3 regions of the Bradyrhizobium sp. USDA 3397 genome follow, and region 1 is predicted to be linked to each of the others. Evidence: predicted binding sites of a transcription regulator. Region 1 holds the regulator's gene; each other region holds the start of a gene.
What was found. Region 1 encodes PhoB, which activates phosphate uptake and scavenging genes when phosphate is short. Its sites were predicted from a motif close to TGTCATNNANCTGTCAT; they were not measured.
Positions count from the first base shown of each region.

Region 2: the regulator PhoB is predicted to act here: its motif matches at 1,710-1,726, upstream of ACVWYQ_RS10795 (UDP-2,3-diacylglucosamine diphosphatase).
Region 3: the regulator PhoB is predicted to act here: its motif matches at 2,826-2,842, upstream of phnF (phosphonate metabolism transcriptional regulator PhnF).

Region 1 covers NZ_JBSSDS010000001.1:5,532,406-5,536,947, forward strand. The annotation lists gene pstA (phosphate ABC transporter permease PstA) at 1-32, shown strand, start outside; gene pstB (phosphate ABC transporter ATP-binding protein PstB) at 29-850, shown strand; gene phoU (phosphate signaling complex protein PhoU) at 862-1,578, shown strand; gene phoB (phosphate regulon transcriptional regulator PhoB) at 1,601-2,308, shown strand; gene ACVWYQ_RS25515 (GcrA family cell cycle regulator) at 2,600-3,112, opposite strand; gene ACVWYQ_RS25520 (acetylornithine transaminase) at 3,573-4,542, shown strand, end outside.
Region 2 covers NZ_JBSSDS010000001.1:2,266,192-2,270,733, reverse strand. The annotation lists gene ACVWYQ_RS10805 (PAS domain S-box protein) at 1-397, opposite strand, end outside; gene thiD (bifunctional hydroxymethylpyrimidine kinase/phosphomethylpyrimidine kinase) at 755-1,555, shown strand; gene ACVWYQ_RS10795 (UDP-2,3-diacylglucosamine diphosphatase) at 1,750-2,562, shown strand; gene ACVWYQ_RS10790 (glycosyltransferase family 4 protein) at 2,576-3,619, shown strand; gene ACVWYQ_RS10785 (threonine/serine dehydratase) at 3,777-4,542, shown strand, end outside.
Region 3 covers NZ_JBSSDS010000001.1:4,239,124-4,243,665, reverse strand. The annotation lists gene phnD (phosphonate ABC transporter substrate-binding protein) at 1-117, shown strand, start outside; gene phnE (phosphonate ABC transporter, permease protein PhnE) at 185-1,072, shown strand; gene phnE (phosphonate ABC transporter, permease protein PhnE) at 1,069-1,923, shown strand; gene phnF (phosphonate metabolism transcriptional regulator PhnF) at 2,061-2,792, opposite strand; gene phnG (phosphonate C-P lyase system protein PhnG) at 2,911-3,375, shown strand; gene phnH (phosphonate C-P lyase system protein PhnH) at 3,380-3,988, shown strand; gene ACVWYQ_RS19555 (carbon-phosphorus lyase complex subunit PhnI) at 3,993-4,542, shown strand, end outside.

The DNA of each region.
Region 1 (4,542 bases):
GCATCCTTGGCGCCGAGAGGACTGCAAAATGAGTGAAATGTCTGTTTCCGTCAGCGCACCGACCGTTCATCCCGGTTCGCAGCCGTTGCCCGAGGCGCCCGCCAAGGTCACCGCGCGCAACCTCAACTTCTACTACGGTGATCACCACGCGCTGAAGAACATCAACCTGGCGCTCGGCACCAACCGCGTCACGGCGTTCATCGGCCCGTCCGGCTGCGGCAAGTCCACCCTGCTGCGCATCTTCAACCGGATGTACGACCTCTATCCGGGCCAGCGCGCAGACGGTCAGCTGTTGCTCGACCATACCAACATCCTCGACCCCAAGCTCGACCTCAACCTGCTCCGTGCCCGGGTCGGCATGGTGTTCCAGAAGCCGACGCCGTTCCCGATGACGATCTACGAGAACATCGCCTTCGGCATTCGTCTCTACGAGAAGATCTCCAAGTCCGAGATGGACGGCCGCGTCGAGAAGGCGCTGCGCGGCGGCGCGCTGTGGAACGAGGTCAAGGACAAGCTCAATGCCTCCGGCCTGTCGCTCTCCGGCGGCCAGCAGCAGCGCCTCTGCATCGCCCGCACCGTCGCGGTGCGGCCCGAGGTGATCTTGTTCGACGAGCCTTGCTCGGCGCTCGACCCGATCTCGACCGCCAAGGTCGAAGAGCTGATCCAGGAATTGTCCGAGAACTACACGATCGCGATCGTGACCCACAACATGCAGCAGGCGGCGCGCGTCTCCGACAAGACCGCCTTCATGTATCTCGGCGAGTTGATCGAGTTCGATGACACCAGCAAGATCTTCACGTCGCCGAGCGATCGGCGCACGCAGGATTACATCACCGGCCGGTTCGGCTGAGGAGACGGAACATGGGTTCTGAACATACCGTAAAGGCCTTCGACAGCGATCTTCAGGAGCTCACCCGCCTGGTCGCCGAGATGGGCGGCATCGCCGAACGCATGATCGTCGATTCCGTCGACGCGCTGATCCGCCGCGACGTCGCGCTCGGCCAGCGCGTCGTCACGACCGACGCCGAGCTCGACGCGCTGCAGAAGCGCATCGAGGAGCGCGCCGTTCTCACCATCGCCCGCCGCCAGCCGATGGCCGTCGACCTGCGCGAGATCGTCGGCGCCATGCGCGTTGCGACCGATCTCGAGCGCATCGGCGATCTCGCCAAGAACATGGGCAAGCGCGTCGCGGCGCTGGAGACGGATTTCCATCCGCTCAAGCTGTTCCGCGGCCTGGAGCACATGACCGACCTCGTGCAGCAGCAGGTCAAGTCGGTGCTGGACGCCTATGCCGCGCACGACCTGCCGGCGGCGATGGCAGTGTGGAAGGGCGACGAGGAAGTCGACGCCATCTGCACCTCGCTGTTCCGCGAGCTCCTCACCTACATGATGGAGGATCCGCGCAACATCTCGTTCTGCATCCACCTGATGTTCTGTGCCAAGAACATCGAGCGGATCGGCGATCACGCCACCAACATCGCCGAGACCGTGTTCTACATGATCGAGGGCCAGGCGATCACCGACAAGCGGCCGAAGGGCGACATGACGACCTTCGCCACGACGGTGCCGAACACCTGACGACTTAAGGAGCGACGACAACATGGGCGCACGCATTATGGTGGTTGAGGACGAGGAAGCTCTCACCGAGCTTCTTCGCTACAACCTCGAAGGCGACGGCTATGACGTCGAGACGGTGATGCGCGGCGATGACGCCGACACCCGCCTCAAGGAGCACATTCCCGATCTGATCGTGCTCGACTGGATGCTGCCGGGCCTGTCGGGCATCGAGCTGTGCCGGCGGCTTCGGACCCGCCCCGAGACCAAGCAGCTGCCGATCATCATGCTCACCGCGCGCGGCGAGGAGAGCGAGCGGGTGCGCGGGCTTGCGACCGGCGCGGATGATTACATCGTCAAGCCGTTCTCGGTGCCGGAGCTGCTTGCGCGCGTGAAGGGTCTGCTCAGGCGTGCGAGTCCCGAGCGCCTCGCCACCGTGCTCGCCTATGGCGATATCGAGCTCGACCGCGACAAGCGCCGCGTGGCGCGCTCAGGCCGGCCGATCGATCTCGGCCCGACCGAATATCGCCTGCTGGAGTTCTTCCTGGAGCATCCCGGCCGCGTGTTCTCGCGCGAGCAGCTGCTCGACAGCGTCTGGGGCCGCGACATTTACATCGACGAGCGCACCGTCGACGTCCATATCGGCCGCCTGCGCAAGCTGCTCAATCTCGGCCGCGAGCAGGACCCGATCCGCACCGTCCGCGGCGCCGGCTACGCGCTGGACGATCGCTTTGCGAAGGCTGAGCAGACATAAAGCGCCAGCGACAGCTGGTTTGGCGAACTGCGGCGCCGATCTCGACCGTCATCCCGGGGCGCGCGCAGCGCGAGCCCGGGATCTCAGCGCGAGCGCTCGCGCTCGCCGCGATCAACGATAGTACGTGGTCTGGCGAAGACTCGCAGTAACCATCTCGCGCAATCACCGCGCCCTGTGGTTATGGATCCCCGCTCCCCGTGCGCAATCGCGCACTAGGCGGGGATGACACCGAATAATTGGAGCCGTCATCGTGTGACGGCTGCTGTCCTGGCAATCAATGAAATCGCGAGCTCACCGCGTGCCCGGCTTCGGTGCTGCGCGACGGCGGTCCGCTGCGGGCTGATAGGCCACGCGCGAATGCTGGGCGCAGTAGGGCAGGCCTGAGAGCGCCTTGCCGCCGCAGAAGAAGAAATCCGGGCTCGATGGATCGCCGACCGGCCAGTGGCAGGTCGCCTCGTTCAATTCCAGCAGCGACAGCCGCTGGCTCATCGGCACCACGTTGTCGTAGGTAACCGGCTCGGCTTCCAACTCGACCTCGAAGGCCTGCGCCAGCGCGGTGTTGCCGCGCGCGACGGGGCGGGTCACCCGCATCATGTGCTGCGCGGGCCGTGCCTTGCGCGGCCGCGGCGCTGCCGATGAAGGGCTCTTGGCGCGGCCGGACAGGCCGAGCCGGTGCACCTTGCCGATCACGGCATTGCGGGTCACATTGCCGAGCTCCGCCGCGATCTGGCTGGCCGAAAGTCCGGCCTCCCAGAGCTTCTTCAGCTGCTCGACGCGATCATCGGACCAGGTCAAAACCGTCATTGCACCCTTTCCCTCGCTGCGCGCCTGCCATCCTGGGGCCTTCGCAGCGAATGCTTTAGCCTTGAAAAACCCGTGCCGTCAGAATCCCTTAAGGCTCGCCGGGCGCGCTCAAGACGCCCGAACGTTTACGCCGGTACATGAGGACTTCTGGGATCAGAACTGCTGCACGAGATGTCGTATCTGACAGTCCAAACGCTACAATATGGCGTGACTCCCGCGCAAGAGTCCGCCGACTCGCTTCCACATGTTCCGTGGTGAAAAACCCGCAAAATCGGCACCGCAAGACTACGGAATCAGCGTTTCGCGAGGCTTTCCGGGCGGCATTGACACCCGTCTTGCCAGGCATAAGATAGTGCCACGTGCCGCCCTTAAAAGGCGGCACGTTTCGTTTTCCGGGGCCGGTCGATGGTGCGTCGCGCAATGCATGCCCTCACACCGTCCGCAACATTCAAGTGACGTCATGACTAACAGCGCAGCGCCGCATTTGCTCCCCGTTTTCGCCAGGGCCGACCTCGGTTTCGAGCGCGGCGAAGGCTGCTGGCTGATCGCGACCAACGGCGATCGCTATCTCGATTTCACCTCGGGCGTCGCGGTGAATGCGCTCGGCCATGTCCATCCCGCGCTGGTCAAGGCGTTGCAGGAGCAGGCGACCAAGCTCTGGCACATGTCGAACCTGTTCCAGAGCCCTGACGGCGAGAAGCTCGCAAGCCGCCTCTGCAATGAGAGCTTTGCGGACTTCGTGTTCTTCTGCAATTCCGGCGCCGAGGCGCTGGAAGGCGTGATCAAGCTGGTGCGTCACCATCACTTCTCCAAGGGGCATCCGGAGCGTTACCGCATGATCACCTTCGAGGGTGCCTTCCATGGCCGCACGCTGGCGACGCTCGCCGCCACCGGCTCTGCGAAATATCTCGAGGGCTTCGGCCCGCCGATGGATGGCTTCGACCAGGTGCCGCATGGTGATCTGGAGGCTGTGAAGAAAGCGATCGGTCCGCACACCGCCGGCATTCTCATCGAGCCGATCCAGGGCGAGGGTGGCGTTCGTTCTGCACCTCACGCCTTCCTGAGGGCGCTGCGCGAGCTCTGCAACGAGCGCGGCCTGTTGCTCGCCTTCGACGAGGTGCAGACCGGCATGGGCCGCACGGGCGAGCTCTTTGCCTACAAGCGCACCGGCGTCACACCGGACGTGATGTCGCTCGCCAAGGCGCTCGGCGGCGGCTTTCCGATCGGCGCGGTGCTGGCGACCGCGGATGCGGCCGCCGGCATGGGGCCCGGCTCGCACGGCTCGACCTTCGGCGGCAATCCGATCGCGATCTCGGCTGCCAACGCCGTGCTCGACGTCATGCTCAAGCCCGGCTTCTTCGACCACGTGCAGAAGATGTCGCTGCTGCTCAAGCAGAAGCTCGCCTCCGTGATCGATCGTCACCCTGATG
Region 2 (4,542 bases), 3.3 Mb from region 1:
CGTCGCGGCTCTTGATTTCCTCCTCCTCGAGCGCGGCCTGGACCTGTCGCAGCTCGAACGGCGAGGGGATCGTCAGGATCTTCGGCAGCAGCGGCCAGAGCGCGGCGGCGGTGAAGACCGACGCGACCGCCGTGGCGGCCTTGACCATGCCCTCGATGCCATAGATCGGAACCCAGAGCGTGTAGATCGACAGCACGTGGGTCAGGCCGCACGCCATGATGAAGATCGCGAACGCCCAATAGACCCAGCCGAATTTGAGGTCGCGCCGCTTGGTGACGAGGATGGCGAGGGCGAACGGGATCGAGAAATAGGCGGCGGCAATGCTGGCGTCGGAAACGACGTGAAGCCAGATCAGCTCAGGCTCCCACAACAGGCAGATGCCGTGCGGCGACAGCATGGACGAGTCGAGGAGACGTTCGAAGAAGGCCCACATCGTTCCACCCCAAGGAGTCTTGTTCAGGTGGCTTGCGCGGCCGGGCGGCCCGCAACATGGGGGCGCCGGACGGTTCCACCACCTGACGTCTCGCGTCACCGGCGAAGCACGCTAAGGTACGCGACTATAGCAAGGGTCCGGCGCCGTTGCATTTTCAAGTCCGCACCATTGCGGGCCCTGGTCCGCGCGGTGTCCGACTGATTCGCAAGGTGCGCAATCGGTTCGCGAATCACGCCTGGCGGCGGCCCGGCGCGCTTGCTGACGTTCCACAGTCGCGCTACGAGAGGCCATGGCGGCCTCCTCAAACACATGTCTCCCGCGATGACGACCCCGGTCGCACTCACCATCGCCGGTTCCGATTCGAGCGGCGGCGCCGGCATCCAGGCGGACCTGAAGACCTTTGCCGCGCTCGGCGTCTATGGCGCCTCCGTGATCACGGCGCTGACGGCGCAGAACACGCGCGGCGTGACCGGCATTCACGCGGTGCCGGCCGGGTTCGTCACCGAGCAGATCGACGCGGTGTTCTCCGACCTCGACATCGGTGCGGTGAAGATCGGCATGGTGGCCCAGGCCGCCAGCATCGATGCCATCGCGGCCGCGCTGTCCCGCTGGGCGCCGCGGCATGTCGTGCTCGATCCCGTCATGGTGGCGACCTCCGGCGACCGCCTGCTCGCCGCGGAGGCCGTCGACGCCCTGCGCACCAGGCTGATGCCACTGGCTGCCGTGATCACGCCGAACCTGCCGGAGGCTGCGGCCCTGCTCGATGCGCCGGTGGCGGCGAGCGAGGCCGAGATCGAAAGCCAGGGACGCCGCCTGCTGGCGCTGGGCTGCCGCGCCGTCCTGATCAAGGGCGGGCACGGGGAGGGCGCCGAGAGCACCGACTATCTCGTCACTGCCGAGACCGCGATCGCGCTTGCCGCGCCGCGTGTGGCCACCCGCAACACCCATGGCACCGGCTGCTCGCTGTCCTCCGCCATCGCAGCGAGGCTGGCCAGGGGCGAGGACCTCGAGGCCGCCGTGCGCAACGCCAAGACCTGGATCAGCGCCGCGATCGCCGCCGCCGACCGCTTCAGCGTCGGCCACGGCCACGGGCCGATCCATCATTTCCACAAGTTCTACTGAGGCGGGCTTGCTTCGCCTCTCCCGCAAGCCAAGCGGGGAGGGAGCGCACCTACCCTGCGGCGCCATGTCGCCTGATTGTCGCATGCGACTGATATTCGCGGGGAGGGCGAGGCAAGGCGTGATTCGTATTTGAAAGTGCCTCAAGGGTTCAATCGGTCATCCCGCTGTCACGGGACATTGTTACAGGCTGGCGCATGGGAAGTTACGATGTGAGTGACGAGAGCCCGGAGCGGCGCTTTCGCACGTTGTTCATCTCCGACGTCCATCTCGGAGCCCGCGGTTCACAAGCCGATCTTCTGCTCGACTTCCTGCGCTACCATGATGCCGATACGATCTATCTCGTCGGCGACATCGTCGACGGCTGGGCGCTGAAATCGAGCTGGCACTGGCCACAATCGCATAACGACCTGGTCCAGAAGCTTTTGCGCAAGGCGCGCAAGGGCGCCAAGGTCATCTACATTCCCGGCAATCACGACGAGTTCCTGCGCAACTATTACGGCACGCATTTCGGCGGCATCGACGTGGTCGAGAACACGGTTCATACCGGCGCCGACGGCAAGCGCTATCTCGTCATTCACGGCGACATCTTCGATCTCGTGGTGCAGAACGCGCGCTGGCTCGCCCATCTCGGCGACAAGGCCTACGATTTTGCGATCCAGATGAACCGCCTGGTCAACTTCTTCCGCCGGCTGTTCGGCGTGCCCTATTGGTCGCTCTCGCAATGGGCCAAGCAGAAGGTCAAGAACGCCGTCAACTATATCGGCGCGTTCGAGCAGGCGCTCGCCGCCGAGGCGCGGCGTCACCAGGCCGACGGCGTGATCTGCGGCCACATCCACTACGCCGTGATCCGCGACGAGGGCGGCATCCGCTACATGAATTGCGGCGACTGGGTGGAGAGTTGCACCGCCCTGGTGGAGCATGACGACGGCCATTTCGAGATCATCACCTGGGCGGATCAGTTGCGGAAGCCGGAGCAGGTGCCACAGGTCGCAGCCAGAGCTGCATAACAAGGACCACTTGATGCGCATCCTGGTCGCGACCGACGCCTGGCACCCGCAAGTCAACGGTGTGGTTCGGACGCTGACCAAGCTCGCTGATGCTGCAAAAGCGCTCGGCGTCGAGTTCACGTTCCTGACGCCGCAATCGTTCCGCACCTTTGCGATGCCGAGCTATCGCGACGTGCGCCTCGCCATGCCGCGCCCGGCCCGGATCGCAAGGCTGATCGAGGAGGCGCGCCCGGACAGCATCCACATCGCGACCGAAGGGCCGATCGGCCTGATGGTCCGCCGCTATTGCCGCCAGCGCAAGCTGCCGTTCACGACCAGCTTCCATACCCGCTTTCCCGAATATGTCCGCGCCCGCGTGCCAGTGCCGGGCTCGCTGATCTGGCGGGCGCTGCGGCGCTTCCACAGCGCCAGCCGCGCCGTGATGGCGGCGACGCCGGCGCTCGCGCGCGAACTGACCGAGCGCGGCTTCGACAATGTCGTGCTGTGGCCGCGCGGCGTGGACACTACGTTGTTCCACCCGCGCGTCATCGATCTCTGCCTGCCGGCACCCGTGTTCCTGTCGGTCGGCCGCGTCGCAGTCGAGAAGAATCTCGAGGCGTTCCTGGACCTCGACCTACCCGGCACCAAGGTGGTCGTCGGCGACGGCCCGGCGCGCGCCTCGCTGGAAGAGGCCTACCCCGATGCGATCTTCCTCGGCGAGAAGCACGGCGAGGAACTGGCGGATATCTACGCGGCCGCCGACGTGTTCGTGTTCCCGAGCAAGACGGACACCTTCGGCCTGGTGCTGCTGGAGGCGCTCGCCAGCGGCCTGCCGGTCGCGGCCTTCCCTGTGAAGGGTCCCCGCGACGTGATTGGCGATGCGCCGGTCGGCGCGCTCGATCACGATCTGCGCAATGCCTGCTTCGCCGCGCTCGATATCTCCCGGCAGGACTGCGTCGCCTTTGCCGCCAATTACACCTGGGAGGCCTCGGCAACGGTCTTTATCGACAGCATTTTGGCGGTCGGGGCGGTGCTGCCCGGCCGGACCGCCGCGGAACAGCCGCGCCAAGTCGCCTAGAGCTATCTCGATCCGATGGATCGAAATAGCTCTAGATTCTTGTTTTGACGCGTTTTCTTCACGCGAACCGGGATCCACTTCGCTCGAAAACGCTATGGGGAAATCCTCTCGCGGAGGTGTCTTGCCCGGGCCTGATCGGCCGCGATAACATTCCGCCATGACCGAACAGGCCCTTCCGGTCGGCCCTGCCGACATCGATGCCGCAGCGCGCGTGATCGCGCCTTACGCCATTCGCACCCCGCTGTTGTCCTTCCCCGTGCTCAACGAGCGCGTCGGTGCAAAAGTGTTCCTGAAGCCGGAGATGCTCCAGCGCACCGGCTCGTTCAAGTTCCGCGGTGCCTTCAACAAGGTGTTCTCGATCCCGCAGGACAAGCGCGCCGGCGGGGTCGTCGCGTTCTCCTCCGGCAACCACGCGCAGGGCGTGGCGGCGGCGGCAAAGATCCTGGACATGCAGGCAACCATCGTGATGCCCGCCGATGCGCCGCTGTCCAAGCGCGAGCGCACCAAATCCTACGGCGCCGAGGTCGTGCTGTACGATCGCTATAACGAGGACCGCGAGGCGATCTCGCGCGGCATCGCCGAGAAGCGCGGCGCGACGCTAGTCAAACCCTATGACGATCCCTTCGTGATCGCAGGGCAGGGCACCGCCGGCCGCGAGATCGCCGAGGACATGGCAACGCTTGGCCTCAGTCCCGACATCGTGGTGGCGCCGGCCTCCGGCGGCGGTCTGATCGCGGGTGTCGCGACCGCTGTGAAGGCGCGCTATCCGCAAGCCGAGATCGTGGTCGCCGAGCCCGAGGCCTTCGACGATCACGGCATTTCACTCAGCTCAGGCCATCGCGAGCCGCATCCGCCAGCCGGCCGCACCATCTGCGATGCGCTGATGGCGCTGATGCCGGGCGAGATGACGTTTGCGATCAACA
Region 3 (4,542 bases), 1.3 Mb from region 1:
TTCGACAAGATCTACGAGGGGAAGCAATTGCCCTACGTCGAGGTCGACCACAAGGCGTATGAGGCCGTGATCGAACTGACCAAGTTTGTCGACAGCATTCGCAAGCAGAAATCCTGAGGGAAACGAAGGGTTGGACAAGACGGGCAGATCGCACGATCTGGCCGTCGGCTCTTCCGAACATCCCATGCGAACAGCAGTTCCCGAATTCCCGGAAGCCAGGCTGCGTGAGCTTGCCGATCGCTATGCGGCTGCAATTGCCGCCAAGCGCCGGCGCGTATGGCTCGGTGCCGCCGTCCTGATCGCCGTTGCTATTGCCGCGGGCTGGATGGGCGAGGTCAGTCTTGGAAATTTTGTCGAGAACTTCTGGCGCTTCCCGGCCTATTTCGTCAGCATCGCACCCAAATTTTCGTTCGCGACCGCATGGAGCGATTTGGCGGACTGGCTGTGGGGGTTGCCGCGCTGGACACGGCTTCTCGGGGATACGTTGCTGATCGCATATATGGGCACCCTCTCGGGTGCGCTGTGCGGTTTCGCACTTTGCTTCCTCGCCTCGGCCAATCTCGTGAAATCAGGAACGACTGTTTTCGTCACCCGGCGCGTCCTGGAATTTTTCAGGACCGTGCCGGAGATCGTGTTTGCCCTGATCTTCGTGCTGGCCTTTGGTCTCGGGCCGCTGCCGGGCGTTCTGGCCATTGCAATCCATACCGCCGGAGCGTTGGGCAAGCAGTTCGCCGAGGTTGTCGAGAACATCGACAGCAAGCCGGTCGAAGGGGTGGCGGCAAGCGGGGGCAGTTGGGTTCAGGTTGTTCGGTTCGGCGCGTTGCCTCAAGTCCTTTCGAACTTCGTGAGCTATGCCTTGCTCAGGTTCGAGATCAACGTGCGTGGCGCTGCCGTGATGGGCTTCGTCGGCGCCGGCGGGATCGGCCAGGATCTGATCGAGGCGGTTCGCAAGTTCTACTTCACCGACGTCAGCGCCATCCTGTTGCTCATCGTCCTTACCGTCATGTTGATCGACTTCCTGACGGAACGGTTGCGACACCGCCTGCTCGGGCTGGAGGGAAGCACCCGATGAGCTCCTTCAGTTTTGAAAACCGGGCCGGCATTGCCGAACGGTATCCCGACGTCTTCCGGACCGATTGGTGGCAGCGGGGAAGGATCGCAATACTCGTCGGCGGGGCGGTCGGGCTGTTCCTGTTCGGGATCGTCCAGCTCGATATTCCCTTTAACCGGCTCTCCCAAGGCATGGTCAGGCTGGGCGAATTCGTCCAGCTCATGTTGCCGCCCAATCCGGGTTCTTGGGCGGAGGTTCTGAAATATCTGCATGCGCTCGGAGAGACGGTGTCGATCGCGTTTCTCGGCACGCTGGGCGGCGCGCTGCTCGCGCTGCCGGTATCCCTGCTGGCGGCGCGCAACGTGGTTGCAAGCCGGATCATCCGCGTATTGACGCGTCGTGGCCTCGATACCATCCGTGGAGTCGATACCTTGATCTGGGCACTGATCTGGGTCGGTGTCGTGGGGCTGGGGCCGTTTGCCGGCATCCTGGCCGTGATCTGCAGCGATTTCGGAACGTTCGGCAAGCTGTTCTCGGAAGCGATCGAGGTCGCCGACAAGAACCCCGCGGAAGGCGTTCGGTCATCGGGCGGCAACCATTTCCACAGCGTCCGGTTCGGATTGCTGCCGCAGGTATTCCCGGTCTTGCTGAGCCAGGTGCTCTACTATTTCGAGTCGAACACGCGATCGGCGACGATCATCGGAATCGTTGGCGCTGGCGGCATTGGCCTTCAGCTTGCCGAACAGATCCGGGTGCTGGAATGGCAGAAGGTATCGTTTCTGATCCTGCTGATCCTGATAACGGTATCGTCGATCGACTGGATTTCCGGCAAGCTGCGCTTCGCGATTATCGGCAAGCGGACGGTCGCCTAACGTCGTGCTGGAGCCTTATCCATTCCGATTGAATCGGAACGGAACTCTGGCTTCTTGTTTTGACGCGTTTTCTCGACGCACACCGTTTCCACGTCGGATCAAGTCCGAGGGCATGCTTCGCTGGAAAACGCTCTGATCTAACCGTTCTCCACCAAGAACTCCACACGTTCTGCCGCAAAGCGCGAGTGCTTCGTCACCAGCGGCTTGCCCGTGAGATCATGGTCGGTGGCGTCGACCACCAGGATCGGCCGCCCCAGCGCCAGATCGAGCCGTGCGGCGTCGCTCGCATCGACAATCCCTGCGGTGATCCTCGTTGCGCCACGGCGATAGTCGCGGACGCCGAAATGCTCCAGCAGCTTCGTCATCGAGCGCGTCGCCGCGAACACGGCGCCTGCATCCGGGAACAGGTCAGCCGAGAGCCAGGTGGTAGAAACACAGATCGGCGTGCGGTCGGCGAGGCGAATCGCTTCGATCCGCACCAGGGGTGCGCCGGTCCTTAATCCCAGCTCCCGTGCGAGCTCGCGCGTTGCGACGTCGTTGGTCGCCTCGATCAGCCGGCCGTGCGGCTCGCGGCCATCGGCGCCGACGATCTCGGAGAAGCGCGTGCGCGAGCGCAGGGGATAAGCGAGCTTCTGGGCCTCGACATAGGTTCCGCTGCCGCGCTCGGCGCGCACCAGGCCGCGCTCGGCAAGCGCTGCCAGCGCGCGCCGCACGGTGTGGCGGTTGACGCGATAGGTCTCGGCGATCTCCATCTCGCCCGGCAATTTGTCGCCGGCCGCAAAGCGGCCGTCGGCGATGCCGCGCTCGATGCCATCGGCCACGAGGCGCCATAGCGCGACGCCCGACGAGGCTGTGTCCTGCATGCTCATGTCGCGGGAAACCTACTCCAGAAATCACAGCATTGTCACGAAACAGTCATGGCGCGTCCGTATGAAGTTGTCTATTATCATAGACAACTTCGGCGCGGCAAGTTCTGTAGAAGGTTCGATGGACCAGGTGACCCAGCACAACGACCAGCAAGCCCAGCGCAAGGCCGCAATGGCGGTGCTGGCGCACGCGGAGGCGGGCGAGATCGCCGCTCGCCTCCGCAACTTGGCCCTCCCGGACCATCAGGATCTGCGCACGCCCGAGAACGGCCTCGTCATGCTGCGCGGCCGGGTCGGCGGCGATGGTGCGCCGTTCAATCTCGGCGAAGCGACGGTGTCGCGCGCCGCGGTGCGGCTTGCGAGCGGCGAGGTCGGGTTCGGCTACACGCTCGGCCGCGACGGTGAGAAGGCGCGTCTGATCGCGCTGTGCGATGCGCTGGTGCAGTCCCGCGATTTCGGCGGAGCGGTGGAGCGCGAAATTATCGCGCCGTTGCGCGAGCAGCTCATGGTCAGTCGCAAGCAGGCGGCGGCAGCGGCCGCCGCGACGAAGGTTGATTTCTACACCATGGTGCGCGGTGAGGGGTGAGATCATGACCACGATTGCGGAGCTGCCGCCGGGTTTCGCCGACAAGGTGCTGTCGGCGCAATCGACCTTTCGCTCGGTCATGGACGCCATGGCGCGGCCGGGCTCGGTCCAGCGCATCGTGCCGATGGCGGGCGCGCCTGATACGATGATGCGCGGCACCGCCGCGATCGCGCTGACGCTGTTCGACCACGACACGCCGCTCTGGCTCGACGCACGGATGGCGGAAAGCGCGGACGTGACGAAGTGGCTCAAGTTCCACACTGGCGCGCCGGTTGTGCAGGATTCGTCGGTCGCTTCGTTCGCGCTCATCAGTGACGGCGGCGCCTTGCCCTCGTTCGAATCCTTCGCGCTCGGCACCAGCGAGTATCCGGACCGCTCGACCACGGTGATCATCCAGGTCGACAGCCTCGCCGCCGGGCGCAGCTTTGAGCTGCGCGGCCCCGGCATCGACGGAGTCGCCACGCTGCAGGCGTCGATCAAGCCTTTCGACCTGTTCGAGCGCCTGCAGATGAACGAAGCGCTGTTTCCGCGCGGCATAGATGTGGTGCTGGTCGCCGATGACGCCGTGGTCGCGATCCCCCGCACCACGCGAATCGTGAGCAAGGGAAGCTAGAAGCATGTATGTCGCAGTCAAAGGCGGCGAACGCGCCATCGAGAACGCCCATCGCCTGCTCGCGCATAAGCGGCGCGGCGACCAGAGCGTTGCGGAAATCTCGCTCGATCAGATCTCGGAGCAGCTTGGCCTCGCTGTCGATCGCGTCATGAGCGAAGGCTCGCTCTATGACCGCGAGCTCGCGTCGCTTGCGATCAAGCAGGCCCGCGGCGATTTGATCGAGGCGATCTTCCTGGTGCGCGCCTTCCGCGCCACGCTGCCGCGTTTCGGCGTCAGCGAGCCCGTCGACACCGGCGCCATGCGGGTGCAGCGGCGGGTGTCGGCGACCTTCAAGGACATTCCCGGCGGCCAGATCCTGGGGCCGACCTTCGACTACACGCACCGCCTGCTCGATCCATCGCTCGCCCAAGGTTTTGTGCCAGAGAGGCCGGCTGCGGCCGAAGCCTCCACCGCGCCGACGCCGCGCGTGACAGACATTCTCGGGCGCGACGGGCTGATCGAATCATCGCCGGAAGCTGAGGACGGCGCCAGCGTCGGCGATCTCACCCGCGAGC